DNA from 3 places in the Frateuria sp. GZRR35 genome. Region 1 is predicted to be linked to each of the others. Evidence: predicted binding sites of a transcription regulator. Region 1 holds the regulator's gene; each other region holds the start of a gene.
The links. Region 1 encodes HrcA, which represses chaperone genes, less so after heat shock. Its sites were predicted from a motif close to TTNGCACTCNNNNNNNNNGAGTGCNAA; they were not measured.

Region 1 (10,555 bases):
AGCGAGGTGACGCGGTCGCGCATGCCTTGCAGGCCGCGGCCCCCGCGGGGCAGGCGGCTGGGCAGGCCCACGCCATCGTCGCGGATGTCGAGCAGGGCCAGCACCACCCCGTGACGCTCGCCGATACGCAGGCGCAAGCGGAATTCGCTGGCCTGGGCGTGCTTGACCGCGTTGGTGGCACTTTCCTGTACCAGTCGGTACACCGCGATGCGAGTGTCCTCGTCGAGCAACCGTGGATCGCCGCGCATGTCGGTGTGGAAGACGATGCCGGCGGTGGTCAGCAGGTCGCGGATCGGGCCTTCGTCCAGCGCGCGCATCAGGCCGAACTCGTCCAGTACGGCCGGGCGCAGGTCGTCCAGCAGGCGGTGCAGGGCGCGGCGCATGTAACCGAGGATGGTATTGATCGAGACGCTGATGTCATCCAGCCCGGCCTGGCGCAGCCGCACCTGCGCCAGCTTCATGTGGGTCTGGATGGCGGTGATGTTCTGCCCCAGCTCGTCGTGCAGTTCGGAGGCCATGTGCCGACGCTGGTTTTCCTCCGCCTGCAGGTTGCCTCTGGCTGCATCGCGCAACTGGCGCGCGAGCTGGTCCAGCCGGCGGTTGACCGCGCCCAGGTAGACGTTCTGCTCGGCCACCCGTTCACTGCTGCGGCGCAGGGCGTCGGTCGCCGCACCGAGCATCAGGGCGCCAGTGCCGGCAACGGCCAGGAACAGATAGCCGGCCGCGCTTTGTGCATGACCAGGCTGATGGTCGACTGCGGTCATGCCCAGGCACGAGATCAGCATCGCCAATGTCGCGCCACGCCAGCCATGGCGAAAGGCGAAGAACAATACCGGCGCCAGCGACAACACACGGGCGAATTCGGGCTGGGGCGCGGCATGCTCGGAAAGCATCAGCAGCAAGGCCATCGCCGGCAGCATCACCAGCAACCCGTCCATCACCAGGCTGGCCACCATCTTCCGGTTCGGCCGTGCGCGCAGCAGCATGATCGACAGCGGCGCCACCAGCAGCACGCCCAGGTAATTGCCCAGCAGCTCGCGGCCGAGTGCGCGCACCATCGCCGCGGGGGCCGCGCTTTGGTGAAGGAGGGCCAGCAGCACGGCATCGGTCGCCGCCACTGCGACGACCACGAGCACGGCCGAAAGCAGCAGACGAGTGGCCTCTTCCGGGTCGCGCAGGCTGGCGTGCAGGTTGACCCGGCGCAGCAGCCACAGGCCGATCGCCATGACCAGCGGTTCGGGCAGATCGCCGATGACGAAGGTCTCCCAGCCCATCGGTAGGCCGGAACGCAGGTCCAGGATGACCGTCGCGGCCAGTTCCAACCCCAACGGCCAGAACCACTGCCGCGTCGGCACGATAAGCAACGCAGCGAAGCGCAGGCCGAAAGGCAGCATCCAGTACGGCTGCTGCGTAGGCAGCAGCGCCAGCCACAGCAGCACGTAGATGACGCCCAGCAGCGGGCCGGAGTCAGGCAGGGAAAGGGGCTTCGATCGCATGCCGGCGATGGTACATGCGACTGTCGCCTGTCCAGCGCGCGGCGCGCGTTCGGGCAGGGGCGGCCGGAGTCTTATAGACTCGGAAGGATAGGGCCGGACGCGGGGGCGTCCGAAGCGGTCGAGCCGCATCGCGGCACACCGCCCGAAAACGGAGAGTCAGCGGGGCAGCATGTACAGCATCGTTCTGGTCGACGACCACGCCATCGTCCGCGAGGGGTTCAAACGGCTCATCGAGCTGGAGCCGGACCTGGAGGTGATTGCCGAATGCCGGTGCGCCGACGACGCGGTGGACGCGATCAACCAGCGCCGGCCCGACCTGGTCGCGCTGGATCTCTCGCTTCCCGACGGCAGCGGCCTGCCGCTCATCGAGCATCTGCACAGCTTGGCCCCGGATACGCATATCGTGGTGCTGAGCATGCATGACGGCGAGCCTTACGTTTCCGAAGCGCTGCGCCGTGGCGCCAGTGGCTACGTCACCAAGGGCGCCGCGCCGGAAGAACTGGTGGCGGGCCTGCGCCAGGTGATGCAGGGCGAGACGTTCCTGAGTTCGGACCTGCGCCAGCGCCGTGCCGAGCGGCCCAGCGAGGCGCTCGATCCGGTCAACCGGCTGACCGCGCGTGAGCGCGAGGTATTCCTGCTGCTCGCGGCCGGCAAGGCGCCCAAGCAGGTGGCCGCTGCACTCGGAGTGGGGCAGAAGACGATCTACATCCACCGCGCCAGCCTGATGGGCAAACTCGGCGCGGGCTCGGAACTGGATCTTTACCGCATGGCCAGCGAGCGCGGTCTTTTGTCCGAGCGGAAGAATTAGCGCGTTGTTGCAGGAGCCCGCTTGCGGGCGAGGCTCTTCGACCTGGTCGCGCGAGAGCATCGCCCGCAAGCGCTCTCCTGCAGGGGCTTGGCGCTCTCAGGCGCTTTGCGCGCGTTCCAGCATCTGCCTGGCGTGGGCGCGTGTTTCGCGCGAAATCTCCACGCCACCCAGCATCCGCGCCAGTTCGTCGCGGCGCCCGGCGGCATCCAGCTTCTCGATCTGGGTGCGGGTAGTGTCGCCGTCGCTGTGCTTGCTCACACGCAGGTGCGCGTGCCCCTGGGCGGCGACCTGCGGCAGGTGGGTGACGCACAGCACCTGTCGCTCGCCGCCGAGCGCCCGCAGCTTCTGCCCGACCACTTCGGCCACCGCCCCGCCGATGCCGGTATCGACCTCGTCGAACACCATGCAGCCGATCGTGTCCTTGCCCAGCGTGGCCACCTCGATGGCCAGGCTGATGCGCGCCAGCTCGCCGCCGGAAGCGACCTTGCGCAATGCGCGCGGCGGTTGGCCGGGATTGGCGCTGACCAGCAGCTCGCAGCGATCGCGACCCTGCGCGTCGGGTTCGTCGCCGTCGACCGGCTCGAGTTCGACGACCAGCCGGCCGCCCGCCATGCCCAGTTCGCCCATCAATGCGCTGACTTCCTCGCCCAGGCGCGCGGCCGCCGTGCGGCGGGCGAGGCCCAGGGCATCGGCGGCCTTGGCGTAATCGCGCTCCAGTCGCGCGCGCTCGGCGGCGAGCCGCTCGAGCGCGTCGCCGGCGCCTTCCAGTTCGGCCAGCTCCGTCTGCAGCGCGCCAAGCCGTTCGTGCAGCTCGGCGACCGGCAGACGGTGGCGGCGCGCCAGTTCATGCAGCCGGGTGAGGTGCGTGTCCACCTCGGCGTAGCGTTCGGGGTCGAGGTCGACGTCCTGGGCGTAGCGCGAGAGTCCGTCGGACGCTTCGCCGAGCTGGATCTCGGCATTGTCGAGTAGTTCCAGCAGCGGCGCGAGGCGCGGATCGAGTGCAGCCAGCTTGCCCAGCTCGCCGTGCGCGCGTCCGAGCGCGCGGCGCAGCGCGAATTCGCTGTCGCCATCGAGCAGTTCGACCACGCCCGAGGCGCCCTCGGCCAGCCGGCCGGCGTTGGCCAGGCGTTTGTGGCTCGCCTCGAGTTCGGCCAGCTCCGCCGGCGGCAATGCCCAGCGTTCGAGATCGTCCGCTTCGTGACGCAGCAGTTCCAGCCGCTGCTCGCGGTCGTCGCCACCGCTGAGCTTGCGGATTCGCGCGCCCAGCTCCCGCCACTGCGTGGCCAGCGCGCGCACCTGCACGACCTGTTCCTCGTTCCCGGCGTAGGCGTCCAGCAGGTCCAACTGGTGGCTGCGCGAGAGCAGTGCCTGGTGTTCGTGCTGGCCATGGATCTCCACCAGCAGCGTGGCCAGTTCGCCGAGCTGGCTGGCGTTGGCCGGGCGGCCGTTGATCCAGGCGCGCGAGCTGCCCTCGGCGCGGACCACGCGGCGCAGCTGGCAGGCCCCTTCGTCGTCCAGTTCCTCCCGCGCCAGCCAGGCGCGGGCTTCGGGCAGGGCGGAGAGGTCGAATTCCGCAATAAGTTCGGCGCGATCGAAGCCTTCGCGCACCATCCCGCTGTCGGCGCGCGCGCCGGCCAGCAGCATCAGCGCGTCGACCAGCAGCGACTTGCCGGCGCCGGTTTCGCCGCTGACCACGGTCAGGCCCGGGCCGAAGGTGACTTCGGCCTCTTCGACGACGGCGAAATGGCGGACATACAGGGAAGTAAGCATGGCGTGGAATTGTACGGGCAGAATGGGCGCGCGGCGCGGCTACCGCCGCGGCCGGCGTTCTTGCAAACTCGGCGGCGACACCTTATTTCTGTTCCGTCTCACCGTTTGCCACAGCGCATGACCCGACCCCACGACCTCGACGCCCGCGCCCGCCGCCTGCTGCGCACCCTGATCGCGCAGTACCTGGCCGATGGCGAGCCGGTGGGGTCGCGCACGCTGTCCCGCTCTTCGGGCCTGGACGTGAGCCCGGCGACGATCCGCAACATCATGGCGGACCTGGAGGAAGCGGGTCTGGTCGCTTCACCCCATACTTCGGCCGGACGCGTGCCCACGCCAAGGGGGCTTCGCCTGTTCGTCGACAGTCTGATCGAGTTGCAACCGCTGCCGCGCGAGGACATGGCGCGGCTCAAGCGCGAGCTGCCGCCCGGTCCCACGACCACGCGCGACCTGCTGGGCAACGTATCCACGCTGCTTTCGGCGATGACCCACTTTGCCGGCGTGGTGACGGTGCCGCGCCAGGGCGATTTTCCGCTGCGCCACATCGACTTCGTGCCGCTGCCGGACGCACGCGTGCTGGTGATCCTGGTGTTCTCCGACAACCAGGTGCAGAACCGCATCGTGCAGCTGGCCAAACCGCTGGACAGCCGCGAGCTGGAGCAGGCAGCCAACTACCTCAACACGCACTTCGCCGGACTTCGCGTGGACGACATCCGCAGCCATCTACTGCGTGAGTTGCGCGAGGCGGGCAGCGAACTCAACCGCCTGGTCGCCAGTGCGACAGAGCTCGCGGCGGCCTCTTTCGCGCCGCAGGGCGGTGGGGATGACGTCCTGGTCAGTGGGCAGACCAACCTCATGGGCTACGCCGAGCTGGCCGACTTGGACCGGCTGCGCGAGCTGTTCGAGGCCTTCCAGAAGAAGAATGAACTGCTCCAACTGATGGAGGTGTGCGCCCGGGCGCCGGGCGTGCGCCTGTTCATCGGCGAGGAATCGGGTTTCGCGGCGCTCGACGGGTGCAGCGTGGTGACCGCCAGCTACGGCGTGCAGGGCCGCATGCTGGGCGCGGTCGGCGTGATCGGACCCACCCGCATGGCCTACGACCGGGTGATCCCGGTGGTGCAGGCGACCGCCGGATTGCTCAGCGACGCCTTGAATCGCGCCGCGACGTCCCTATAACCGCCCCCGGAGGGCGGGTTTCCCGCGTTTTTTTGGCGGCCGGCACGGAGGTGCCGGTCCGGACTTGTCTTTGGGAGTAACGCATGCAGAACAACGAGCAGACGCCGGACCAGGTGCAGGAACCCGGCTCCCCGGAAGCGCAAGGGGCCGACGCCCTGCAGGCACGGATCGCCGAGCTTGAGGCGAGCAACGCGGAGTTGCGCGAATCGGTGCTGCGCGAACACGCAGAGCTGGAGAACCAGCGCCGACGCCTGCATCGCGACCTGGAACAGGCGCGCCGCTTCGCCAACGAGAAGCTGCTGAACGAGTTGCTGCCGGTCTACGACAGCCTGGAGCGCGGCCTGGCGATCGAAAGCGGCGACGCGGCTGCCGTGCGCGAAGGCCTGGCGCTGACCCTGAAGGCGCTGCTGAAGGTGGCCGAGAGCCACGGCCTGGTGCAGGTCGATCCGGTCGACCAGCCGCTCGACCCGGAACGCCACCACGCCGTGAGCATGGTCGAGGCGCCCGGCAAGTCGCCCGGCACCGTGGTGAACGTGCTGCAGAAGGGTTACGTGCTCAACGACCGGCTGCTTCGTCCGGCGCTGGTCGCCGTCGCCAGAGACTGACGCATCACTCGCTGAACACACATGCGGCCCCGCGGCATTGAATCGCCGGGCGCGGGCCACCATCTGGAAAACCATCGCGGCCGCGGGGGCCGCCTAGAAAGCATTGGAGCTAGACACTATGGGCAAGATCATCGGCATCGACCTGGGTACCACCAATTCCTGCGTCGCCGTGATGGATGGCAGCAGCGCGAAGGTGATCGAGAACGCCGAGGGCGATCGCACCACGCCGTCCATCGTCGCCTTCAGCAAGGACAACGAGGTGCTGGTCGGCGCACCGGCCAAGCGCCAGAGCGTGACCAACCCCAAGAACACCTTCTATGCGGTCAAGCGCCTGATCGGCCGCAAGTTCACCGACGCCGAGGTCCAGAAGGACCTGCACATCGTGCCTTACGGCATCGTTGCCCACGAGAACGGTGACGCCTGGGTGCAGACCTCCGACGGCAAGAAGATGGCGCCGCAGGAGATCTCCGCGAAGGTGCTGATGAAGATGAAGAAGACCGCCGAGGACTATCTCGGCGAGCCGGTGACCGAGGCGGTGATCACGGTGCCGGCCTACTTCAACGACAGCCAGCGCCAGGCGACCAAGGACGCCGGCCGCATCGCGGGTCTTGAGGTCAAGCGCATCATCAACGAGCCGACCGCGGCCGCGCTGGCCTATGGGCTGGACAAGAAGGGCGGCGACCGCAAGATCGCGGTGTACGACCTCGGCGGCGGTACGTTCGACGTGTCGATCATCGAGATCGCCGAAGTCGACGGCGAGAAGCAGTTCGAGGTGCTGGCCACCAATGGCGACACCTTCCTCGGCGGCGAGGACTTCGACAAGCGCGTCATCGACTACCTGGTCGACGAGTTCCAGAAGGACCAGGGCATCGACCTGCGCAAGGACCCGCTGGCGCTGCAGCGCCTGAAGGACGCGGCCGAGCGCGCCAAGATCGAGCTCTCCTCCGCGCACCAGACCGAGGTGAACCTGCCGTACGTGACGGCCGATGCCTCCGGTCCGAAGCACCTGAACATCAAGCTGACCCGCGCCAAGCTGGAGGCGCTGGTGGAAGACCTGGTCAAGCGCACCATCGAGCCGTGCCGCATCGCGCTCAACGACGCCGGCCTGCGCGTATCCGACATCAACGAGGTGATCCTGGTCGGTGGCCAGACCCGCATGCCCAAGGTGCAGGAGTCGGTCAAGGACTTCTTCGGCAAGGAGCCGCGCAAGGACGTCAACCCGGACGAGGCCGTCGCCGTGGGCGCGGCGATCCAGGGCGGCGTGCTGGGTGGCTCGGTCAAGGACGTGCTGCTGCTGGACGTCACTCCGCTGTCGCTCGGCATCGAGACGATGGGTGGCGTGATGACCAAGCTGATCGAGAAGAACACCACCGTGCCGACCAAGGCCGCGCAGACCTTCTCGACCGCCGATGACAACCAGACTGCAGTGACCGTGCACGTGCTGCAGGGTGAGCGCGAGCGCGCCAGCGCGAACAAGTCGCTGGGCCGCTTCGACTTGTCCGGCATCGACCCGGCGCCGCGCGGCATGCCGCAGATCGAGGTCACCTTCGACATCGACGCCAATGGCATCCTGCACGTGTCGGCCAAGGACAAGAAGACCGGCAAGGAACAGAAGATCGAGATCAAGGCCGGCTCGGGCCTGTCCGAGGAGGAGATCCAGCGGATGGTCGCCGACGCCGAGGCGAACAAGGAAGAGGACAAGAAGTTCCACGAGCTCGTCGCCACCCGCAACAAGGCCGACCAACTGGTGCACGCCACCCGCAGTGCGCTGAAGGAGCACGGCGGCAAGGTCGGCGGGCAGATCGGCTCGATCGAGGAAGCGCTGTCCGAGCTTGAGAAGGTCAAGGACGGCGACGACAAGGCGCAGATCGAGGCCAAGATGGAGAAGCTCGAGCAGGCCGCGCAGGCGCTCTACGCCGCGGCCCAGGGCGGCGGCGCGGAGGCCGGCCCGCAGGCCGCACCGGGCGGCGGCTCGGCCCAGCCCGACGACGTGGTCGATGCCGAGTTCACCGAGGTCAAGGACGAGAAGAAGTAATCGAGGGAACGCGACCGAGCCGATGAGACAGCCCGCGCCGGCTATCATGTCGCGCGGGCTGTCTGTTGATCGGGCGGCCAGATCTGGATCAGGGGTGTGGTTGAAGTCATGAGTGCAGCAACGGGAAAGCGTGATTACTACGAGGTGCTCGGCGTCGAGCGCACCGTTACCGAGGTCGAGCTGAAGAAATCCTTCCGCCGCCTGGCGATGAAGTACCACCCGGACCGCTGCCCGGACGATCCCACCGCGCAGGAGAAGTTCAAGGAGGCCAAGGAGGCCTACGAGGTCCTCTCCGACACGCAGAAGCGTGCCATGTACGACCAGCACGGCCACGCCGCCTTCGAGGGCGGCATGGGTGGCCGCGGTGGCTTCGGCGACATGGGCGACATCTTCGGGGACATTTTCGGCGACATCTTCGGCATGGGCGGTGGTGGTCGCGGCCGGCCGCGCCGCGGCGCGGACCTGCGCTACGTGATGGAGCTGGATCTGGAAGAAGCGGTCTTCGGCGTCGAGAAGACGATCGAGATCCCGACCCAGGTCAATTGCCACCATTGCAACGGCAGTGGCTCGGCCGACGGCAAGACCACCCAATGCAAGACCTGCCACGGCCACGGCCGCGTGCGCATGCAGAACGGTATCTTCTCGATCCAGCAGGCGTGCCCGCATTGCGGCGGCAGCGGCCAGACGATCGAGAAGCCCTGCAAGGCCTGCCGCGGCGAAGGCCTGCTGGAGGAGCGGCGCACGCTGTCGGTGCACATTCCGGCCGGCGTGGACAACGGCGACCGTATCCGGCTCTCGGGCCAGGGCGAAGCCGGTCCGGCCGGTGCCGAGGCGGGCGACCTATACGTGGACGTGCGTGTACGGGAACACGCGATCTTCCAGCGCGACGGCAACGATCTGCACTGCGAAGTGCCGATCCGCTTTTCGCAAGCGGCGTTGGGCGCCGAGCTCAAGGTCCCCACGCTGGAAGGGGAAGTACCGGTGTCGATCCCGCCGGAAACCCAGACCGGCCAGACGTTCCGCCTGCGCGGGCGCGGCGTGAAATCGGTCCGCTCCGGTCGCGTAGGCGACCTGATCTGCCGTGTCATGGTGGAAACCCCCGTACGCCTGACCCGCGAGCAGCGCGAGCTGCTGGAGCAGCTCGAGGCCACCTTCAGCGGAGGCGACGCCGACGCCCATACACCGCGCGCCAAGAGCTGGGTCGACGGGGTCAAGGACTTCCTCTCCCGCGTCACCTCGTAAAGCCATGCACGAGTGCCTGCCCCTCACCCCAACCCTCGCCCCTCTGGGAGAGGGTTGGGGTGAGGGGCAGAGCTAGAGGGGAGTTTGTCCTTCGAAGACAGCAGTGGCTCTTGGTGGGCAAGGGCTGCGGCCTTGGCTCGGGCCAGTCCTGTCGCAGGCCCGGCACCTTTCCCCGTGGGGAGAGAGGCAAAGCATGGCGAATGCGCATCCTTTCCCTCCCGGTTACGCTACGCGTTCCAGTACGCAGGGAACCACGCGATGACCCGACCGCTACGCCTCGCCGTCAACGGCGCCACCGGCCGCATGGGACGCGTATTGCTCGATCTATTGCATGACGACGCCCGCTTCGAGGTCACCGGCGCACTCACCGGGCCGGGCATGCTGCAACTGGGCGACCGCGCCTGGCACGACCGCGCCTCGCCCTGCTTCCAGGCGGAGTGGCCACAGGATCGGCTGGACGCGGTAATCGACTTCAGTGGCCCAGCTGGGCTGGCCTCCGCGCTGGATTACTGCACCGCCCACGGCGTGGCGCTGGTCAGCGGCACCACCGGGATCGACGCCGCGCTCAAGGCGCGCGTGGAGCAAGCGGCCGCGCGCATCCCGCTGATCCATGCGAGCAATTTCAGCCTCGGCGTGGCCGTACTCACCCGGTTGCTCCGTCAGGCCGCCGCGGCCTTGCCTCAATGGGATCTGGAGATCGTCGAGGCGCACCACCTTCGCAAGACGGACGCGCCCTCGGGCACCGCGCTGTCGCTCGGCGAGGCCGCCGCGGCGGCACGCGGCACAACGCTTGCGCAGGATGGCGTCACCGGCCCGCGCGAGGGGATGCGCCGCGTTGGGAGTATCGGCTTCGCCGTGGTGCGCGGCGGCGACATCGTGGGGGAACACACCGCCATGCTCATCGGCGCCGGCGAGCGTGTGGAGCTGACCCACCGCGCGACCGATCGCAGCATCTTCGCGCGCGGTGCGATCGAGGCGGCTCACTGGCTGCACGGGCAGCCGCCCGGCGCCTACGACCTCGAGGCACTGCTGGCTGCCCGATTGGACGGCTGATCCGCAGGGCGGGCTTCAGCCCACCATGCCATGCGGGCCTGGCGTGGTGCGCAGCCCTGCATCGGCGCTGCTTGTCCCGCTTGCGCCTCGCCGCTACCATCTCGCCCGTTGTCATTGGGGAGTAGCCATCCTCACCCCCGAAGGTCCTGCGCCTTCGTTCCCCGAGGAATCCGCGTCAACAGACTTGGAGCCAACGCTCCATGGCGTGGATGGCCGCACCGCCGGAGCCCGGCGAGGCGCGTGCCCGGCGAGACCTTTGGCCACGATGCGCTCGAACCCCTGCCGGGCGGGCCGCATCGTCGCGCCATCGGTTTTCCGCTCGCCCGGCCGGATCATGTGTTGATGCTCACCGCCTTGTGGTTCCTGCTCTCCG
Region 2 (10,555 bases), on a different contig from region 1:
GCCTGCCCGGCTTCCGCCCGCGCGCCGCGCAGGGCCGGATGATCGCCGAGGTGGCCAAGGCGTTGGCGGCCGAGGGCGGCGCGGCCGTGGTCGAGGCGCCCACCGGCACGGGCAAGTCGATGGCCTACCTGATCGCCGGCATGGAAGTGGCCCGCGCGCAGAAGAAGAAGCTGCTGATCGCCACCGCCACGGTGGCGCTGCAGGAACAGCTGGTCGAGCGCGACATCCCGCTCTACCTCAAGCTCGACGGCAGCGAGGCGAAGGTCGCGCTGGCCAAGGGCCGCGGCCGCTACCTGTGCCCGCGCAACCTGGCGATGGCACGCCAAAGCATGGGCGCCGAAGCCAGCCAGCTGGGCCTGGGGTTCGATGCGGATCTCGCGCTGTGGTCGAAGCCCCCGGCCGAGCGCGACAAGCAGGCCCTGTCCAAGCTCGCCGGCGCGTTCGAGCGGGGCGAGTGGAACGGCGACATGGACGCCGCGCCGGAGCCGGTCGGCGACTTCCTCAAGCCGATGCTGACCACCAGCGCCGGCGGCTGCACCGGGCGCAAGTGCATCCATTTCATGCAGTGCCCGTTCTTCGCCGCGCGCCGCGCGGTAGCGGACGCCGACGTGATCGTCGCCAACCAGGACCTGGTACTGGCCGACCTGACCATGCCCGGCGAGGACGAAGGCTGGGGCGGCGTGATCCTGCCCAAGCCGAGCGAGACGCTGTACGTGTTCGACGAGGCGCACCACGTGCCGTCCAAGGCGATCGACCGCGGCGCGGCCGAGGTCTACCTCGGCGCCAGCGTACGCCAGCTGAGCCGACTGGCCAGGCAGGTGCATGCCGCCTATTCGCTGACCGACAAGGAGTCGCTGGGCAAGCTCGCGCTCGACGCCGGCGATGCAAAGCTGCAGGAACTCTCCGATGGACTGGAAGAGCTGGAAAAGGCCATCCGTCTGTCCTGGCTGCCCGACCCGGCCGAGAACGAGCCGATGTACCGCGGCTCGCTCGGCCAGCTGCCCGAGGACTGGGTGCTGCAGGCGCAGGCACTGCACGTGCAGACGGCCGAGATCCAGCGCTGGCTCACTGCCGTGCGCCGCGCGGTGGTGGAGATGACCGACGGCGGCCCGACCCAGGAAGCCCTGGCGCGCGAACTGGGCATGGCGCTGGAGCGGCTGGACCGGCAGGAACGCACCTGGCGCGCCTGGGCCGGGGATGATGCGGACAACGCGCCGCCGCTGGCGCGTTGGGTAACGCTTTCCGGCGACCAGCAGCTGGTCTGCCATGCCTCGTCGGTCTCCGCCGGCGGCCTGCTGCGCCACGTGTTGTGGAACAACGCCAGCGGCGTGGTACTGACCTCGGCCACGCTTAGCGCAGGCGGCAATTTCCGGGGCTTTGCCGATGCCGTGGGGCTGCCCGACGACGCCGTCACCCTGAGCCTGCCCTCGCCGTTCGACCTGGCCGCGCAGGCGCGGCTGGAAGTGCCGGCGATCGACGTGCTGCCGGACGCGCGCGAAGCCCATGCGCAGGCGATCTGCGACTGGCTCGCCGAACACCTGGACTGGAACGCGGGCAACCTGGTGCTGTTCACCTCGCGCGCCAAGCTCGACCGCGTGCTGCAGCGGCTGCCGATCGACAAGGTGCGCAAGGTGCGCGCGCAAGGTTCGCTCGGCAAGGCGCAGCTGATCGCCGAACACATCGCCGACGTCGAATCGGGCAAGGGCAGCACGCTGTTCGGCCTGGCTTCCTTCGGCGAAGGCCTGGACCTGCCCGGCAAGCTGTGCGAAACGGTGGTGATCACCCAACTGCCGTTTGCGGTGCCGACCGACCCGGTCGGGGCGACCTACGCCGAATGGCTGGAATCGCGCGGACGCAACCCGTTCCTGGAAGTGAGCATTCCGGAAGCTACCCGCCTGCTCACGCAGTATTGCGGTCGCCTCATTCGCAGCGAGACGGACCGTGGACGCATCGTGCTGCTGGATCGGCGCGTGGTGACCAAGCGCTACGGCGCCGGGATGCTACGTGCGTTGCCGCCGTTCCAGCGGGTGATCGAGCGCGTCGCATAGAGCGCGGGCAAGCCCACCCTTATCTCGCGACTTCTTCCCACGGGTGTCGCGACGCGGCGCAGGCGTCCCAGCGTGGGCCTTGCAACCGCGAGGGCGATGGCGCTCCATGCTGGATACGCTTTGACACATGCATGGCGGATGCTCGAACTAGCGACAGTGCCGGTCAGCGGGGATCGCAAAAAGCAAAAGCGGCCCGAAAGGGCCGCTTTGCCGTTTGCTTGCGCGGCTACGCTCAGAACAACGCGCGCATCTTCTTCATCGCGTTCGCCTCGACCTGGCGGATGCGCTCGGCCGAGACGCCGTACTCGTCGGCCAGGTCCTGCAGCGTGGCCTTGTTCTCGTTGAGCCAGCGCCGCTGGATGATGTCGCGCGAACGCTCGTCCAGCTTCGAAAGCGCGCTGGAAAGCGTCTCCAACTGGTTGTCGGCCTGATCGGCGTCGGACACGTTGTCGTACGGATCGGCGCCATCGTCCACCAGGAAGGCTTCCGGCGCCGGCTTGGCGTCGTCGTCCGCATCGGCCGGCGCCTCGAAGCCGATGTCGCGGCCGGACAGGCGCGATTCCATCTCGCGCACGGTCGCCTCGGGCACGCCCAGATCGTGGGCCACCACGCGCACTTCTTCGGCGTTCATCCAGCCCAGGCGCTTCTTGCTCTTGCGCAGGTTGAAGAACAACTTGCGCTGCGCCTTGGTGGTGGCGACCTTGACGATGCGCCAGTTGCGCAGGATGAACTCGTGCATCTCGGCGCGGATCCAGTGCACCGCAAAGCTGACCAGGCGCACGCCCTGGTCCGGATCGAAGCGCTTGACCGCCTTCATCAGGCCGATGTTGCCTTCCTGGATCAGGTCGCCCAACTGCAGGCCGTAGCCAGAATAGCCACGGGCCACGTGGACCACGAAACGCAGGTGCGACATCACCAGTTTCTTGGCCGAACCCAGATCGTTTTCGTCGGCAAAGCGGCGCGCTAGCGCCTGCTCCTCGTCGTGGCTGAGCACCGGGATGCGGTGCACGGCGGAAATGTAGGCATCCAGGCTGCCAACGACGCTGGGGATCGGCAGGTTGGCGGTCACCAAGGCTTGGGACATGTGGAACCTCCGGCAAGTAAATCGCAGCTTAGCACTCCACTGTTGGGAGTGCTAAAAGGGCGAAAAGTTCAGCTGCGGGATTTATTGTACCGAATCGTACAGCAATATGGGTGGGCTAGCCAACCCTCTGCCATCCGGTCATGCCGCCATTGTTCACACGGGCGATCTATCGGCCGTGAACTGGTGGCCGCGCCTTGCAGCGGTCAGGCGGCCAGTTCCGAACGCGGCGGCAGCGACCAGTCGATCGGCGCCTGGCCGTGGCTTTCCAGGTAGCGGTTGGCGGCCGAGAAATGGCCGTTGCCGATGAAGCCCCGGTGCGCCGACAGCGGCGAGGGGTGCACCGAGCTCAGCACCAGGTGCCGGTTGGGGTCGACCAGCCGTCCCTTGCGCTGCGCGTAGGCACCCCAGAGCAGGAACACCAGGCCTTCGCGCTCGCGGTTCAACGCCTCGATGGCGGCGTCGGTGAAGCCTTCCCAGCCTTTGTTCTGGTGCGCACCGGCATGGCCCTGCTCGACCGTCATCACACTGTTGAGCAGCAGCACGCCCTGGTCGGCCCAGGGCGTGAGGCAGCCATGGCCGGGCCGCGGAATGCCGAGGTCGCGTTCGATCTCGGCAAAGATGTTGTTGAGCGAGGGCGGCACCGGTACGCCCGGGCGGACCGAGAAGCACAATCCGTGTGCCTGGCCGGGGCCGTGGTAGGGGTCCTGGCCCAGGATCACCACGCGCACCTTGTCGAACGGCGTGTGCGCGAAGGCGTTGAAGATCTCCGGGCCCGGCGGATAGAGCACCTTGCCGGCACGCTTCCGGGCACGCAGGAATTCCGCCAGCTCGCGCATGTCCGGGCGCTCCAGGTAATCGCCCAGGTGCGCCTTCCAGGAGGGCTCTAGGCGGACGCGTTCGGCGTCGGCCGTTTCGCTCACGCGTCTTGCGCCCGGGCGCGCAGGTGCTTGGCCACCCGCAACTGGAACAGGAGTTTGGTCACCAGCAGTTTTTCCTCGACCGGTTTCTCGACGAGGTCGTTGGCGCCGGCCTTCAGCAGCGCGGCCTGGTTGGCCGGATTTTCATCGCCGGTCATCACCAGTACGGGGAGCTCGCCTTTGCCGTAGCCGAAATGGCTGCGGATGCGCTCGAGCAGATCGCCGCCAGTCAGCTCGCCCTTCAGGCTGACGTCCGTGAGCACCACGTCCGCGCCGATCTGGCCTTGCGCGCGGTCGGTTTCCAGCATGGCGAGGGCGTCCTCCACGCTCACCACATGGCGCACGGTCAGGCCGATCTTCTCCAGCATGCGGCGGGTGGCCAGCGCCACCACGCGGCTGTCCTCCACGTACAGCACGGTGCCCTCGGCGGTCGCCTCCGGACGCACGTAGCCACGGATGAAATCGGCCAGCGCCTGGAAGCCGAGCGACTTGTCGAAGTAGTCGGTAACGTCGCCCAGCTCGCGCTTGTGCAGGCGCGCGTCGACGTCGCCGGAGACCACCACGATCGGCACATAGGCCTGCGCCGATTCGCGCACGTGGCGGGCCAGTTCCAGCCCGTCCATGTCGGGCAGGCGCAGGGCGATGGTGATGAAGTCGAACGGGCCCTGCTCGATCAGCGCGCGCGCCTCGGCGCCGCTACCGCAATCGACCAGCTCGGCCTCCGGCAATTCGGCCTTGAGCACGCGCGTGATCAGCTGGCGCACCACCTTGGAGCCGTCGACTACCAGCACCCGCGGCGCGGTGCCGGCGCGGCTGCCAACCTCTGCATTCATGCCCCACCCATCCACATCGAACCCCGTGTGCGCCCCGCGCGCACCCAAGGCTATCTTGCATCATCGCGCCTTGCACGGGTGCGAAGGCGATCACTAAGGCGTCCGGCGCCCAGGGCAGTCTCCGCGGTAGATACGTTCCGGGCTGCAAAAGCAGCGGCGCGGGCCATATTTCGCCCTTTGCAGGCCGATGGAACGACTATGGGGCGACAACGGATCAAAAGGTCCATCCCCTTGCGGCCGTTTTTCGCTTCGGACGTTTCTGCCGGCCAGGCTCCTACGCAGCCTTGCGCAACTGCCGTGCGCTGACCAGTCGCGCACCGATCCAACCCAGCACCGCCGACGCCAGCGGCACGGCCAGCAGCAGCCACCACGGCAGCGCCCCGAGGCTGAGGCTGCCGCCATAGGCGCGGTCCAGTTCGGCCGCCGGGCCGGCCAGCGCCAGTTCGATCGCCAGCGCCAGCAGCGAGGCCAGCACGCCACCGAACAAGCCGTACCAGACGCCGGCATAAAGGTACGGGCGGCGCACGAAGGCGCGGCTTGCGCCCAGCAGCATCAACACGCCGATTTCCTCGCTGCGGCTGGCGATATCGGTGCGCACGGTGTTGCCCACCACCAGCAACGCCGCCAGCGCGAGCAACGCGGCCAGCACCAGCACCACGCGATGGCCGACGCCTAGCAGTGCGTCCAGTCGCTGTCGCCACTGGCTGCTGTCCTGCACCAGTTCGACCGCGCGCTCGCCGCGCAGCGCTTCGACCAGCGCGTCCACCGCCGGGGCATCCAGCCCCGCCTTCGGTTGCACCACCAGCACCCACGGCAACGGATTGGCATCGTCCAGCGCGTGCACGGCGCCGGAGAAGCCCTGCAGGTTGGCCAGTTCGTCCAGGCCCTGTTGCGGCGTCTTGATGGTTACGCCGGCGACGTCGGACCGGCTGCGCAGTTCGCCGGCCAGCAAATTGGCCTGCGGGCCGGCCTGGTCGGCCTTCAGGAACACGCTGATCGCCGGGTTCTGGCCCAGCGCGCCACCCATCGACTGCAGGTTGGCCAGCAGTAGGTAGAACGCCAGCGGCAGCGCCAGCGCGAGGCCGAGCACGGCCACGGTCATCAATGTGCCGAGCGGGCGTCCGCCGAGCCGGCGCAGGCTCGCCGCCGCGCTCCAGCCGTGGTGCTCGCGCCAGCCGGCGAGGCGACGGGACTGGCTGCGCTCGCTGCGCGGCGCGGCCTTTTCGGTGACGGCAGGCGCGTTCACAGCACCTCCTCACCCGGGATGTCGGCCACCAGCCGGCCGTGGTCGAGCACCACCACGCGCTTGTGCATGCGCTTGATCAGCGGCAGGTCGTGGCTGGCCACCAGCACGGTGGTGCCGATGTCCTGGAACTCGGCGAACAGGCCCATGATCTCCACCGCCAGTTGCGGATCGAGGTTGCCGGTCGGCTCGTCGGCGATCAGCACCGCCGGGCGCGCGACGATGGCGCGGGCGATGCCAACGCGCTGCTGCTCGCCGGTGGACAGCGAATCGGGCAACTGCCGCTCGTACGAAAGCAGGCCGACCTTTTCCAGCGCGGCGCGTACACGGCGGCTGCGTTCGGCCGGCGCGATGCCGCCGATCAGCAGCGGCAGTTCCACGTTGGCGAACACGGTGCGGTCCATCAACAGGCGATGGTCCTGGAACACCATGCCCAGCCGACGCCGCAGTTTCGGGATGCCGCCACGGCCGACCTTCGCCAGCGCCTGGCCGTCGACCACGATCTGCCCGTGCGAGGGGCGCTCGATCAGCGCGATCAGCTTGAGCAGGGTGCTCTTGCCGGCGCCGGAATGGCCGGTGACGAAGGCCATCTCGCCCGCCGCCACCTCGAAGGACAATTGCGAGAGCGCCTCATGGCCGCCCTCGTAGCGCTTGCTCACCTGGTCGAAGCGGATCACCGCGTGTGGTTCCTTGTCCCGCACCAGAGGCAAAGGATACGGGAATGCCTGGTGCGGTTGGTGCCCGTCGCGCGCGGAAGAAGCCCCCGCTTCCTTGAGGGTCACCAGGTTGCCACGGACCAAGCTCCCTCTCCCCGCCGGGGAGAGGGTTGGGGTGAGGGGCCACCCCTGCGGCACGGTTACGTCGAAGCGAGGCTTTGACGGAGCCCATCGCGAGCCCCGGCCCCTCATCCGCCCCTGCGGGGCACCTTCTCCCGGAAGGGAGAAGGATCAAAGCTCAGCGCCCAGTGAACAGGCGCGTCAGGCGACGGAAGAAGCCCGGCTTCTTGCCGGTCGACTCCACGCCCGACTGCACGGTCACCTGGCGCGACGGACGGGACGGGCCGGCGCTACGCTCGCGCGGCGGCTTGCGCTCGCCGTGCGGCGGACGATTCTCGGTCGTTGCCTGGGCCTGCGGCGCGGCGTTCTCGCCACCCTCGCGGCGGCGGCCACGTCCACCGCGGCGGCGCCGGCGCTTGCGTGCGCCCTCGCCATCCGCTGCCGGGGTGGCGTCCGGGGCGGCCGGCCCCGTAGCCACGACACCCGGCTGCGGCTCGGTCGCCACAGCAGCCTCGCCCTCTGCCCGCGGCGGACGCGTTGCGCGTGGCGGGCGACCCTCGCGGGAGCCACGCTCGCCGCCGCGGCCACCACGGCGCGAGCCGTCGCGAGCCCCCTTGCGCTCGTCCCCGCGCGCCTCGACCTTGTCGCCAAATTGCGCGCTGTCGGCCGCCGCCTGCGCGGCGAACTGCGGATCGATCTCGCGCGGCTTGGGCATCACCAGCATGTCCGCCTCGACGGTCGCCACCGGGATTTTCTGTCCGATGTAGGTCTCGATCTCCGGCAGGCTCATCGCGTACAGGTCGCAGGCGAAGCTGACCGCGTCTCCCTCGGCGCCCAGGCGCGCGGTGCGGCCGATGCGGTGCACGTAGTCCTCGGCATCCTGCGGCAGGTCGTAGTTGAAGACGTGGCTGACCGCCGGGATGTGCAGGCCGCGCGCGGCGACGTCGGTGCACACCAACATGTCCAGCTGGCCTTCCTGGAAGCGCTGCAGCAGCTTCTGGCGCTTCAGCTGCGGCACGTCGCCGGACAACGCGCCGACGCGGTAGCCCTGGCGCTTGACCCGCTCGGTGATGCGCTCGGCGGCGGCCTTGGTGTTGACGAAGACAATGCTGCGGCTGGGCTTCTCGCGCTCCAGCAGATTGAGCAGCAGCGGCATCTTCTCTTCCTTGCTCGGGAAGTAGACGACCTGACGGACCTTGTCGGCGGTGACGTTGTCGGTCTCGACCACCAGCTTCTCGGCCTCGTGCATGTGCTCGTAGGCCAGCTCCAGCACGCGGTGGCTGAGCGTGGCCGAGTACAGCAGCACCTGGCGCTGCTCGCGCGCCGGCAGTCGGCGGAAGATGAAGCGCACGTCCTTGATGAAGCCCAGGTCGAACATGCGGTCGGCCTCGTCGATCACCATGACCTCGACGCCGTTGAGGCCGAACACCTGCTGCTTGTAGTAGTCGAGCAGGCGGCCCGGGGTGGCGATGATGATGTCGCAGCCGTCCTTGAGCTGCTGGCGCTGCTTGTCGTAGTCGACGCCGCCGTAGATCAACGCGGTCTTCAGCCCGGTGTGGCGGCCGATGTTGCGCGCGTCCTTATCGATCTGGATAGCCAGCTCACGGGTCGGCGCAATGATCAGCGCGCGCGGATCGGAATCCTTGCGCTCGGCCACCGCCGGCTGGGTGAGCAGGCGGTTCATCAGGGCGACCAGGAAGGCGCAGGTCTTGCCAGTGCCGGTCTGTGCCTGGCCGGCAACGTCGCGGCCGGTCAGCGCCACCGGCAGGGTCAGTGCCTGGATCGGCGTGCAGCGCGTGAATCCGGCCTCGGCGAGGCCTTGCTGCAGCAGCGGGTGAAGGTCGAAATTGGTGAAGAAGGTGTCGGTCAGTACGGTTTCGGACATGGGTCACAGAGTGGGATGCGGGCAGACGCCTGGGCCGGCCCGGCTCCGCCGCCGGTGGCGCGGAGCGGTTGAAGTTGCGGGGCGGGGCGACCTCGAGTGCGCCCTGCCGGCCGTCTCTTTAAGGACCGGTCCGTGCGCACAACGTCGCTGATCTCCGCCGATGGAGGCTGGGACCGACGGTTCCGCTGGCATAGGCGAGCGGGCAGCTTTTTCCGGCCGGCTCGCCTATGACAACGGAACCCTCCGTCGCCACCCTTGAATCGCTTGAATCGCGACCCGAGTTACGCTGGAATGGAGGCCTGCCGCAATGGCAATCCCGCAGTCTTCCCGTTGGAACCCGCGCAACATGGGCGCCCCAGTGTAGCCGATGCCGGCCGCGCGGTCCCAAACCCCTTTCCCACGCAACCATGGAGATCCTGGTGAGCGACCTGATTACCCACGTCAACGACGATGCCTTCCAGAAGGACGTGCTCGAGTCCGATACCCCCGTGCTGCTCGATTTCTGGGCCGAATGGTGCGGCCCGTGCAAGGCCATCGCGCCCATGCTCGATGAGCTGGCCAAGCAGTACGAGGGCAAGCTCAAAGTCGTCAAGCTCAACATCGACGAGAACCAGAAGACCCCTCGCACCTACGGCGTGCGCGGCATCCCGACCCTGATGGTGTTCAAGCACGGCAAGGTCGAGGCGACGCAGATCGGCGCCGTCAGCAAGGGCCAGCTCTCCCAGATGATCGACAAGACGCTTTGACGCGCCTTTCCCGCCGCGCGCGCTTTACGGCGCCGCGCGGCGGATGCTAGATTGCCTTTCACGACCGACAGGGGCGGTCCGCTTCGCCCCTCCCGCGCGCTCCGCGCGACGCTCGTCACTCCCTCCTGTTTCTCCAACGGCGCCCCCACGAGGTTTGCCCGTGTCCGATATCGAAACCCAAGACCCGTCCGACGCCAAGCGCGCCGAACCCAAGAGCGCGGATGCGCCGCGCACCCGCGCGCCGCGCAAGTCCGCTGCCGAGAAGGCCGCCGCGCCAGCCCAGGCGGCGGCCCCGGCTCCGGCTCCGGTACCCGCTCCGGCACCCGCTTCCCCACCGGCACCTGCTCCGGCCCCCGCGCAGGCCAGTCTGCCGATGGAGCCCGGCGACAACGCGCAGCGCGCGCCGCAGGAGGCCCGCGAAGGCGGCCAGAACGGCAACGGCCAGCAGCAGGCCAACGGCAACGGCAGCAACGAGCGCCGCAACGACCGCAACGACCGCAACGAACGTGACGGCCGCGGCCGCCGTCGCCGCCACGAGCGCGGCCAGCGCCCGCAGGGCGGCCAAGGCGGCAGCCAGGGCGGCAACCAGGGCCAGCCCAACCGCAGCAACCCGCGCGGCCTGCCCGAAGACGACGAGAACGCCGACATCGGCAGCAACGACCGGCTGATCAACCTCACCGAGCTCAAGCGGATGAGGGCGCCCGAACTGCTGGCCTTCGCCGAATCGCTCGGCATCCAGGAAGGCGTCGCCCGCGCCCGCAAGCAGGACGTGATCTTCTCGATCCTGAAGGCCCACGCCCGCTCCGGCGGCGGCATCTGGGCCGAGGGTGTGCTGGAAATCCTGCAGGACGGCTTCGGCTTCCTGCGCTCGGCGGATGAGTCCTACCTCGCCGGCCCGGACGACATCTACGTGTCGCCCAGCCAGATCCGCCGCTTCAACCTGCGCACCGGCGACTACATCACCGGGCGCGTGCGCCATCCGAAGGAAGGCGAGCGCTACTTCGCGATGCTCAAGGTCGACGA
Region 3 (10,555 bases), on a different contig from region 1:
CCTGCACCGTGCCGATGTTCTCGAAGATGCCGTTGACCACCCACATGATCCAGCCGGACATGTTGTTGATGCGGATCACCAGCCCGGTCGACAGCGCAATCGCGCCGACGGTCACCTGCCCATGGCTCCACAGCCACAGCGCCAGGCCCGAGGTACCCACGATCAGGAAGCCGTTGAGCGTGGTGATGGTGGCGTCCATCGCGGTGGTCTGGCGCGTCATCGCGCGTGTCTTGTCGACCTGGTCGTGCAGCGCATCGGCGACGTAGGCTTCCTCGCGCCGCGTGTGCGCGAAGAGCTTGAGCGTGAGCACGTTGCTGTAGCCGTCGACGATGCGTCCCATCAGCTTCGAGCGCGCTTCGGAGGCCTTCCACGAGCGCTGCCGCGTGCGCGGGATGAAGAACGCCAGCGTGGCGATGTACAGCAGCAGCCAGACCACTAGTGGCGCAGCCAACCAGGCGTCGGCCTGCGCGAACATCACGATCGCGCTGCCGGTGTAGATCGCCACGTACCAGATCGCATCGACAATCTGCACTGCGGACTCGCGCAGCGAACTGCCGGTCTGCATGATGCGGTTGGCGATGCGGCCGGCGAAATCGTTCTGGAAGAACGACAGGCTCTGGCGGATCACGTAGCGATGGTTCTGCCAGCGGATGCGCGCGGTCACGTTGGGCACGATCGCCTGGTTGACCAGCAGGTCGTGCAGCGCGTTGAACACGGGCCGCGCGACGAGCGCCACGAACGCCATCCAGGCCAGCTCGCGCCCGTGCCGCTGGAAGAACGCCGCGCCCTCGGCCACCTTGGCCATGTCCACCAGCCGCCCGATGAAGGCGAAAAGCGACACCTCGATGACCGAGACGAAGAAGCCCACCACCAGCACCGCGGCGAACATCGGCCACACCTGGCGCAGGTAGAACAGGTAGAAGCGCCCGGGCGTGCCCGGGGGCATCACGTCGGCCGGATCCTTGAACGGATCGATCAGCGATTCGAACCAGCGGAAGAGCATGGGTGGGTCCGGGGAATGGGCCGGACATTCTGGCGCAAGGGCGCGCGCCGTGCGGTGAAGGCACGATTCGACGCCGCACCCGCACCCGCGCCGTTCGTCCCGAGCGCAGACGCGAGCACCGAAATCGAAGGGCCCCTTCGCCGCAGGCAAGGTCTCGCCGGTCAGCCCGGCGGCGCCAACCCCGGCACGGGCTCGAACCGACACACCCGCGCCCGCTCGATCCCATCGCGCACGACCGGGTCTTCCGCCACGAACGCTGCCACGGCCGCCGTGTCGAGCCCGCGGAACACCACCATCCCGCCCTGCGGCAGGCCATCCAGCCCGCTCGCCGGACCGCCCAGCAGGATCTCGCCCCGCGCGGCCGCCTCACCCAGCCGCGCCATGTGCACGGCCATTTCAGGCATGGCCGCCAGCGCCTCGGCCACCTGCGTGGGCGTGCCGCAGGGATAGCGTTCGGCCGGCTCGTAGATCACCAGCACATGGCAAAGGCCGGGGTCGGACATCGGTGGGCTCCTTGGGCTGCAGAGGCCGACAAGCCTGCCGACCGCGGCCTCGGGCGGCGCGCCTGCCCGGGGCAAACCGCGCAAGTGTCCTGGGACACTTCGTGCCTTCTCCTCCACACCTCGCGCGCCGCCGGGGGGCTGCCCGCGACCATGCGCACGCTCCCTTCGAGGCCACGTCGATGCATCACGAGAAGCTGCTCGCCTTCGCCCTGTTGCAGGGCCTGTTCGCGATCACCCCCGGCCCGGCAGTACTGCTCACCGCCTCGCACGCCATGGCGCGCGGCACCCTGGCCGGGCTGCGCGTGGCGCTGGGCATCCAGCTCGCGAACGTGTGCTACCTCTCCCTGTCGGGGCTGGGCGTGGGCCTGCTGTTGCGCACCTCGCCCATTGCGTTCCACGCGCTGAAGCTGGTCGGTGCCGCCTACCTTGCCTGGCGAGGGCTGGCCGCCATGCACGACGCCTGGACTGCCGGCGACAGCGCGCCCGCGGGCACCGCCGTCAACGCCGCGCGACCGTTCACCGAAGGCCTCATCGGGCAGCTTGCCAATCCGAAGTCGATCATCTTCTTCGGCGCGCTGCTGCCCTTGTTCGTCGCGCCGGGCCACGCGCTGGTTCCGCAGTACGCGCTGCTCGCCGCGTTGTGCGTGGCGATCGAGCTGCCGGTACTGGGCGCCTATGCCGTCATGGCCTCGGCGGCCGGACGGCTGGCGCATTCGGCACGCGCCGTGCGTCTGCGCCAGGCTGGCTCCGGCGCCTGCCTGGTGACGGTCGCGGTGCTGCTTGCACTGGTACCGCTGGTCGACCGCTGAGCTGCGAAAATGGCGGCATGACGGTTCCGACCTGGCAACAGTTGCTGCGTACGCTCGAGAGCGAGATCGCCAGCGGCACGCTGCAACCTGGCCAGCCAGCCCCCTCGCAGCGCGCCGCGGCGCGACGCTGGGGCGTGTCGGTCGCGACCGTGACGCGGGTCTACGCCGAAGCCACGCGGCGCGGCTGGCTGCACGCCCGGGTGGGCAGCGGCACGGTCGTGGCACGGCCAGCCGCGCCACCCGGCCCAGCGCCGGCCGCGGACCTGCACGACCTGGCGATAAACGCGCCGCTGGTGCCACGCCATCTCAATGCGTCGGCGCTGCTGCGCGATGCCTTCGCACGGCTCGCCGAAGGACGTGCACACGCCCTGCTCGACCGCGCCGGCCAGACCAGCGAAGCGGCGCAGCATGTCGAGGCGGCCGCACAGTGGCTGACCACGCTGGGGATAGCCGCGGAGCCGGACCGCACGTTCATCACCCCCGGGGCCCAGGCGGGCCTGCTGGTCGCCTTGCGCAGTGCTGTCGGGGAGGGCGGCGGCATGGCCTGCGAGCCGCTGATCAACCCCGGCCTCGCCGCGGCGGCCGAGTTTGTAGGCGCGCGTCTGCTGCCGGTCGCCGTGGATGCCGAAGGCCCACGGCCAGAGGCCGTGGAGGCGCTGGCCGTCACGCGCGGACTGCGCGCGTTGTACGCCTCGCCCAGCTGTTCCAATCCGCTGGCGCTTCACTGGAGCGCAAAAAGGCGGCGCGAGCTGACAGCCCTCGCCGAAAAGCACCACTTGTGGGTGATCGAAGACGATGACGTACTTCCGCTGGACCCCGCCTCCACGCCGCTGTGCACGCTGGCGCCCGAGCGCACGCTGTTGATCGTGGGGCTGTCCAAACTCGCCGGCTTCGCCCTGCGCACGGGCTTCGTGCACGTGCCGCGCGCGTTGGCGGATGGCTATCGACGGCACCTGCGCGCCGCCGTGTGGATGGCCTCGCCCGTCCTGGCCGAGATCGCCGCGCATTGGCTGGATACCGGCCTGATGGACGAACTGGTTCAGGCGCGCCGGCAGGATGCAATGCAGCACCAGGCGATCGCAGCGGCGTTGCTGGGTGGCCACGGCTACCGTGCGCCGGTATTCGGCACGCACGGCTGGCTGCCGCTGGCGAAACCGTGGGATGCCGAACGGTTCGCCTTCCACGCCCGCCGGCACGGCGTGGCGGTGGCGCCGGATGCCGAGTTCCGCCTCGCCGGCGTGCGCGGATGGGCCGGCGTACGCCTGGCTTTGTCCTCGACCGCCTCCAGTGCCCAGCTGCGCGAGGCGCTGGAGGCGCTGGCGCACCTGCTCGCGCACGGCCCCCAGCCCGGTTAGCGCACCGCCGTTGCCTTGTAGGAGCCCGCATGCGGGCGATGCTCCTGTCCTGATGTCTATCCGAGCCAGGAGCATCGCCCGCAAGCGGGCTCCTACAAAAAAACAGCCGGGCAAAAGAAAACCCCGCGCGGGGCGGGGCTTTCTTCGATACAGCGGTGAGCTGGGGACTTAGAAGTCCATGCCGCCCATGCCACCCATGCCGCCCGGGGCGCCGCCGTGGTTGTGCTCTTCCTTCTTCGGCAGCTCCGCCACGATCGCCTCGGTGGTGATCGCCAGGCCGGCAACCGACGACGCGTGCTGCAGCGCGGTGCGGGTCACCTTGGTCGGGTCCAGGATGCCCATCTGCACCATGTCGCCGAACTCGCCGGTGGCCGCGTTGTAGCCGAAGTTGCCCGAGCCGTCCTTGACCTTGTTGAGGATCACGGAGGGCTCTTCGCCGGCGTTGGCGACGATCGCGCGCAGCGGCGCTTCCAGCGCGCGGCGGGTGATCGCGATGCCGAGGTTCTGGTCGGTGTTGTCACCGGTCAGGCCCTCGACAGCCTTGAGCGCACGGATCAGCGCGACGCCGCCGCCAGGCACCACGCCTTCCTCGACCGCCGCACGGGTGGCGTGCAGGGCGTCTTCGACGCGGGCCTTCTTTTCCTTCATCTCGACCTCGGTGGCGGCACCGACCTTGATGACGGCCACGCCGCCGGCCAGCTTGGCCACGCGCTCCTGCAGCTTCTCGCGGTCGTAGTCGGAGGAGGTCTCCTCGATCTGCGCCTTGATCTGGCTGATGCGCGACTGGATGCGCTCGGCTTCGCCGGCGCCGTCGATGATGGTGGTGTTTTCCTTGGTGATCACCACGCGCTTGGCGCGGCCCAGGTCGTTGATGGTGGCCTTCTCCAGCTGCAGGCCCACTTCCTCGGAGATCACCTGGCCGTTGGTCAGGATCGCGATGTCCTCGAGGATCGCCTTGCGACGGTCACCGAAGCCCGGGGCCTTGACGGCGGCGACCTTGACGATGCCGCGGATGGTGTTGACCACCAGCGTGGCCAGCGCCTCGCCCTCGACTTCCTCGGCGACGATCAGCAGCGGCTTGCCGGCCTTGGCGACGCCTTCGAGGATCGGCAGCAGTTCGCGGACGTTGGAGATCTTCTTGTCGTGGATCAGGATGAACGGGTCGTCCAGTTCCACCTGCTGCGACTGCTGGTTGTTGATGAAGTACGGCGACAGGTAGCCACGGTCGAACTGCATGCCCTCGACCACGTCGAGCTCGTTCTCCAGGCCCGAGCCTTCCTCGACGGTGATCACGCCTTCCTTGCCGACCTTCTTCATCGCGGTGGCGATGATGTCGCCGATGTTCGAATCGGAGTTGGCCGAGATGGTGCCGACCTGGGCGATCGCCTTGTCGTCGGCGGTGGGGTTGGAGAGCTTCTTCAGCTCGCCCACGGCCGCGACGACGGCCTTGTCGATGCCGCGCTTGAGGTCCATCGGGTTCATGCCGGCGGCGACCGCCTTCAAGCCTTCCTGGATGAACGCCTGCGCCAGCACGGTGGCGGTGGTGGTGCCGTCACCGGCGACGTCGGAGGTCTTGGAGGCGGCTTCCTTGACGATCTGCGCGCCGAGGTTCTCGTACTTGTCGGCCAGCTCGATCTCCTTGGCGACGGACACGCCGTCCTTGGTGATCGTCGGGGCGCCGAAGCTCTTCTCGAGCACGACGTTGCGGCCCTTGGGACCCAGGGTGACCTTGACCGCGTTGGCCAGGGTGTTCACGCCCTTCAAGATGCGCGAGCGGGCGTCTTCGCCGAAGCGGACTTCTTTGGCTGCCATAAAATTTTTCCTTGAAAAATTTTGAAATTAGGTACGGAAAATTCCGCGAAAGGGGTACAAGAAGGAGCCGAAGGCGACTGGCGTGCGCGCTCTTTTCTCGCGCTCAGCCAAAACCGCCGAACGATCAGCCTTCAATCACAGCCACGATGTCGTCTTCCTTCAGGAAGACCAGCTCTTCGCCGTCGATCTTGATTTCCTGGCCGGCGTACTTGCCGAACAGCACGGTGTCGCCTTCCTTCAGGCTCATCGGACGGACGTTGCCGTCTTCCAGGATGCGGCCGGTGCCGGCGGCGATGACCTTGCCGCGGGTCGGCTTCTCGGTGGCGCTGTCGGGGATGACGATGCCGCCGGCGGAGACGCGCTCCTCTTCCAGGCGCTTGACGATGACGCGATCGTGCAGCGGACGCAGTTTGCTCATGGATGGAACTCCACTAGTTCGGGTTGAAAGAGGTGAAGGATCACCGGGTCGCTGTTAGCACTCGGTGATGGTGAGTGCCAATTCTACGGACGCAACCGGCCCCTGCAAGGGGCTGGAACGCGAATGGCTCAGCAGGTGGGGGGACAGGTGCGCTCCTACAGGTTTTCGCCAACGCCATCCTTGCGCGCAGGCGGCTACCATGGCTCGCCATGCCCGCCTCCGTCCTGCTCTGCTACTGCACCTGCCCCGACGCCGACAGCGCCACGCGCATCGCCGAAACGCTGGTGGCCGAGCGCCTCGCCGCCTGCGTCAACCGCCTGCCCAGCATCGCCTCGACCTACCGCTGGCAGGGCGCGGTCACTACCGACAGCGAGCATCTGCTGCTCATCAAGACCACCGCCACCCGCTTCGAGGCCCTGCGCACGCGCCTGCTTGCGCTGCATCCATACGAGCTGCCCGAACTCATTGCCGTACCCATCGAACACGCCCACGCGCCTTACCTGGCCTGGGTCCGAGAGGCCACCGGCGAGCGGCCGCAAGACTGCTGACAACCCTTGTCAGCGGGACTCCGGCAGACTTGTCCTCCCCCATTCCCCGCCCCCCCCAAGATGAAGAAGATCGACTACGCCGTCCTGCTGTCGCTGGGCGCCCTGTGGGGTGGCTCGTTCCTGTTCATGCGCATGGGCGCCGGTGCCTTCGACGCGCTGCCGCTGGCGGGCCTGCGCGCGATCGGCGCGGCGCTGTGCTTCCTGCCGCTGCTGGCTTCGCGCCGGCGCCTGGCCGAATGGCGCGAGCACTGGTGGCCGATCGCCGTGGTCGGGCTGACTAACTCGGCGCTACCCTTTCTGCTGTTCACTTTCGCCACGCGCAGCCTGCCGGCGGGCTTCGCCTCGATCATCGACGGCATGACGCCGATGTTCGCCGCGCTGATCGGCTGGCTGTGGCTGGGCCAGCGGCTGGACGCCTGGCGTGGCGCGGGGCTCGCGGCCGGTTTCGCGGGCATCCTCTGGCTGGCCCAGGGCAGCCTCGCAGTGGCTCCGGGCGCCGGCATGGCGTTGCTCGCCTGCGTGGCGGCCACGGTGCTCTACGGCTATGCGGTGCACTACTCGCACCTGCGCCTGGCGAGCGTCAACCCGCTGGTGGTGACGATCGGCAGCCACATGGTCGCCGCGCTGGTGCTGCTGCCGACCACCGTGCTGGCCTGGCCGACCCGGCCGCCGCCGATGCACGCGTGGCTGGCGGCGGCAGGACTGGCCGTGTTGTGCACGGCGCTGGCCTACGTCTTGTTCTTCTGGGTGCTGGCGCGCGTGGGCGCGCAGCGGATCATGGTCATTCCCTACCTGATCCCCGCCTTTGGCGTGCTGTGGGGCGCTCTGCTGCTGGGCGAGCCGGTGACGATGCGCATGCTCGCCGGTTGCGCGGTGATCCTGCTTGGCACGGCGCTCACCACCGGGCTGGTGCGTCCGCGGCGCGCGGTGCCGGCGCTGGCGGTCGAGGAGACATAAGGCCGCAACCGCCGGGGGCCCTGGGCGTGATGGGTCCATAATGGATCTCCCGCCCCGTGCCGCTGGAGACGCGATGCGCCCGATCATCGGCCGCCTGGCCGCCCGCCTGCCGTTGTTGATGCTGCTCCTGTGCCTGGCCGCACTGGCGCGTCCGTCGTTCGCACAGGAAGACGACGGCCTGCTGCCGGTCACCGAGGCCTACGAGCTCTCGGCCGACGCCTCCACCCCGGGCCTACTCAAGCTGCACTGGGAGATCGCGCCCGACTACTACCTCTACCGTGGCCGCATGAAGTTCAAGCCGGCCGATGGCGTGACCCTCGGCGAACCGACCTTCCCCGACGGCGAGAAGCACCACGACGAGTACCTGGGCGACGTGGAGATCTACCACCACGCGATCGAGGCCAGCGTGCCCTATACGGTGGCGCCGGGCACCACGCGGCTGCGTCTGGGCGTGCAGTTCCAGGGCTGCCACGAGGTCGATCCGAAGATCTGCTATCCGCCGCATACCGAGCAGCTGGACCTGCCGCTGCCGGCAGCCGCTGGTGCGACCGGTGGCGGCTCACTGGGCGCCGCGCTGGAGAAGCTCGGCGCCACCCACGGCGCCGCAGGCAACGACGCACCGCTGCCCGCGGAGCAGGCCTTCAGGCTCGAAGCCCTGGCGCAGGATCCGCACCACCTGCTGCTGCGCTGGACGATGCCGCCGGGCTACTACCTCTATCGCGACCAGACCCGGCTGCAGCTGCGCGACGGCCAGGGCCTGACACTGACGCCACAGTGGCCAGCCGGCACGCGCAAGGACGATCCGCACTTCGGCAGCGTGACCGTGTACTTCAGCGAGCTGGACCTGCCGGTCACGGTCGCCGGGGATCTCCACGGCCGCTCGCGCCTGACGCTCGAGGCGAGTTTCCAGGGCTGCCAGGACGGCGGCCTGTGCTACCCGATGATGACGCGCGCGCTGGACGTCGAGCTGGGTAGCGCGGTGCCGGCGACTGGCACGCCGACCGCGACCGCCCCCGAGGCGCCGCCGGCCTCGGCGACGCAAGGTCCGCTGCAGACCAGCCTGTGGCTCGCGCTCTTGCTCGCCCTCGGCGGCGGCCTGGTGCTCAACCTGATGCCGTGCGTGCTGCCGGTGCTGTCGATCAAGGCGGTCGGCCTGCTGGAAAGCGGCGAGAGCCCGGCCCGCGCACGGGCGCATGCGATCGCCTACACCGCCGGCGTGCTGCTGAGCTTCGTGGCGCTGGGACTGTCCATCCTGGCCCTGCGCTCGGCCGGCCACGCACTCGGCTGGGGCACACAACTGCAGCAGCCGCTGCTGGTCGGCGTGCTGGCGCTGGTGATGCTGGCGGTGGGCCTGTCGATGTCCGGGCTGGTGCAGTTCGGCGCCTCGCTGGGCAATACCGGCGCGGGGCTCGCCTCCCGCGGCGGCATGGCCGGCGACTTCTTCACCGGCGTGTTGGCGGTGGTGGTGGCCAGCCCCTGCACCGCGCCATTCATGGGCAGTGCGCTGGCCTACGCGTTCGCCGCGCCGGCGGCGTCCGCGCTGCTGGTGTTCCTGGCGCTCGGGCTCGGCCTTGCGTTGCCGTTCCTGGCGGTCGGCTTCGTGCCGGCGCTGGCGCGGCGACTGCCGCGGCCGGGCCGCTGGATGGAGACGCTCAAGCAGTTGCTCGCCTTCCCGATGTACCTCACCGCGGCCTGGCTGGCCTGGGTGCTGGCCAACCAGCGCGGCGCCGACGCGGTCGGCCTGTTGCTGGTCGCCGGGGTGTTCCTGGCGCTGACCCTGTGGTGGTTCGAACGCAGCCGCGGCCGCGCCGGCCTGGTGCGCGCACCGGTGCTGCTGGCGCTGCTGGCCACCGCGGCGCCGCTGTACGGGCTGGCACAGCTGCCGCCCCCGGTACGCGCGGCGCGGGCCGATACGGGCACGGTCGCCTACAGCCCGGAAAAGCTGGCCGAACTGCGCGCCGCCGGCACCCCGGTGTTCGTCGACATGACGGCCGACTGGTGCGTCACCTGCAAGGCCAACGAGCACACGGTGCTGGACACGGCCGCGTTCCGTGCGCTGCTCCAGCGCACCGGCGCGGTCTACATGAAAGGCGACTGGACCGACGTCAATCCGACCATCGCCGCTTTCCTGGAGCAGTACCACTCGCCGGGCGTGCCGCTGTACGTGGTGTTCCCGCGCGGCGGTGGCGAGGGGCGCAAGCTGCCGACGGTGCTTACCTCCAGCCTGGTCGAGCAGGCCCTGACCGAGGCGGCGCGCTGAGATGATGACCCGGGCGAGCTGGCTCATTCTGGCGCTGGCGGTGCTCGCCGCCGCAGCCGGCGGCTGGCTGCAGCACGCCTCGCGCGAGCGGCGCGGGCCGGACCTGGTGGGCCAGCCGGTGCCATCGCTGCAGCTGCCCGACCTGGAAGGGCGCCCGCACACCCTCGCCGACTACGCCGGTCGACGCGTGGTGGTCAATTTCTGGGCCAGCTGGTGCGGCCCGTGCCTGAAGGAGATGCCGGCCCTGGCCTCCGCACAGGCCCGCTTCGGCGGCGATCGTCCGGCCGTGGTCGGCATCGCCATGGATACGCCGGAGAACGTGCGCGCCTATCTGGAGGCTTATCCGGTCAACTACCCGATCCTGCTCGGCCGGCTGGACGACCCCGACAGCGCGCGGCAGCTGGGTGATGGCGCCAGCGTGCTGCCCTACAGCGTGCTGCTCGACGCCGACGGCACGGTGCTGGCGAGCCACGCCGGGATGCTGGATGCGGCCACGCTCGAGCGCTGGCTGGGCGAGGGGTCCCAGTAGGAGCGCACCGGTGCGCGACCGGCAGGCCCGGCGCGCCGTGATGGTCCGGGTCGCGCACAGGTGCGCTCCTACTGGGTCTGGCCCACATACGCCCACGCACGGTTTGTGCGGCAGTTCTCCGTCGAACATCGCCGAACTGCGGCGAAGTGGACAACATCGCAAAGGGCGCGCACACTTCGCCCCTCGCCGGAATGCTCCGGCTGGCTGCCAAGGTGTCGCGTGGCGAAACTGCTGGTCCTGCACGGGCCCAACCTCAACCTGCTGGGCTCGCGCGAGCCGGAAGTCTACGGGCGCGACACGCTCGCGGACATCGACGCGCGACTGGCCCACCAGGCGCAGGCGGCCGGGCATGAACTGGCCA

Region 2: a site for HrcA is predicted at 3,161-3,187, ahead of rpoH (RNA polymerase sigma factor RpoH). Genes of this name have one in related genera too.
Region 3: a site for HrcA is predicted at 5,955-5,981, ahead of groES (co-chaperone GroES). Genes of this name have one in related genera too.

The regions. Positions count from the first base shown of each region.
Region 1 is NZ_JBHZGL010000003.1:199,075-209,629, forward strand. It holds gene ACFWZ3_RS05555 (MASE1 domain-containing sensor histidine kinase) at 1-1,496, opposite strand, end outside; gene ACFWZ3_RS05560 (response regulator transcription factor) at 1,666-2,304, shown strand; gene recN (DNA repair protein RecN) at 2,401-4,074, opposite strand; gene hrcA (heat-inducible transcriptional repressor HrcA) at 4,192-5,247, shown strand; gene grpE (nucleotide exchange factor GrpE) at 5,331-5,852, shown strand; gene dnaK (molecular chaperone DnaK) at 5,971-7,887, shown strand; gene dnaJ (molecular chaperone DnaJ) at 7,996-9,129, shown strand; gene dapB (4-hydroxy-tetrahydrodipicolinate reductase) at 9,388-10,182, shown strand; yybP-ykoY riboswitch at 10,287-10,428, shown strand; gene ACFWZ3_RS05595 (sodium:calcium antiporter) at 10,423-10,555, shown strand, end outside.
Region 2 is NZ_JBHZGL010000005.1:40,709-51,263, forward strand. It holds gene dinG (ATP-dependent DNA helicase DinG) at 1-2,048, shown strand, start outside; gene rpoH (RNA polymerase sigma factor RpoH) at 2,281-3,132, opposite strand; gene ung (uracil-DNA glycosylase) at 3,336-4,052, opposite strand; gene ACFWZ3_RS07705 (response regulator) at 4,049-4,882, opposite strand; gene ftsX (permease-like cell division protein FtsX) at 5,157-6,128, opposite strand; gene ftsE (cell division ATP-binding protein FtsE) at 6,125-6,802, opposite strand; gene ACFWZ3_RS07720 (DEAD/DEAH box helicase) at 7,080-8,786, opposite strand; gene trxA (thioredoxin TrxA) at 9,206-9,532, shown strand; gene rho (transcription termination factor Rho) at 9,693-10,555, shown strand, end outside.
Region 3 is NZ_JBHZGL010000017.1:3,300-13,854, reverse strand. It holds gene ACFWZ3_RS16150 (ABC transporter ATP-binding protein) at 1-1,003, opposite strand, end outside; gene ACFWZ3_RS16145 (YciI family protein) at 1,165-1,506, opposite strand; gene ACFWZ3_RS16140 (LysE family translocator) at 1,686-2,315, shown strand; gene ACFWZ3_RS16135 (PLP-dependent aminotransferase family protein) at 2,333-3,670, shown strand; gene groL (chaperonin GroEL) at 3,839-5,482, opposite strand; gene groES (co-chaperone GroES) at 5,607-5,900, opposite strand; gene cutA (divalent-cation tolerance protein CutA) at 6,110-6,448, shown strand; gene ACFWZ3_RS16115 (DMT family transporter) at 6,509-7,405, shown strand; gene ACFWZ3_RS16110 (protein-disulfide reductase DsbD family protein) at 7,479-9,665, shown strand; gene ACFWZ3_RS16105 (TlpA family protein disulfide reductase) at 9,670-10,194, shown strand; gene aroQ (type II 3-dehydroquinate dehydratase) at 10,414-10,555, shown strand, end outside.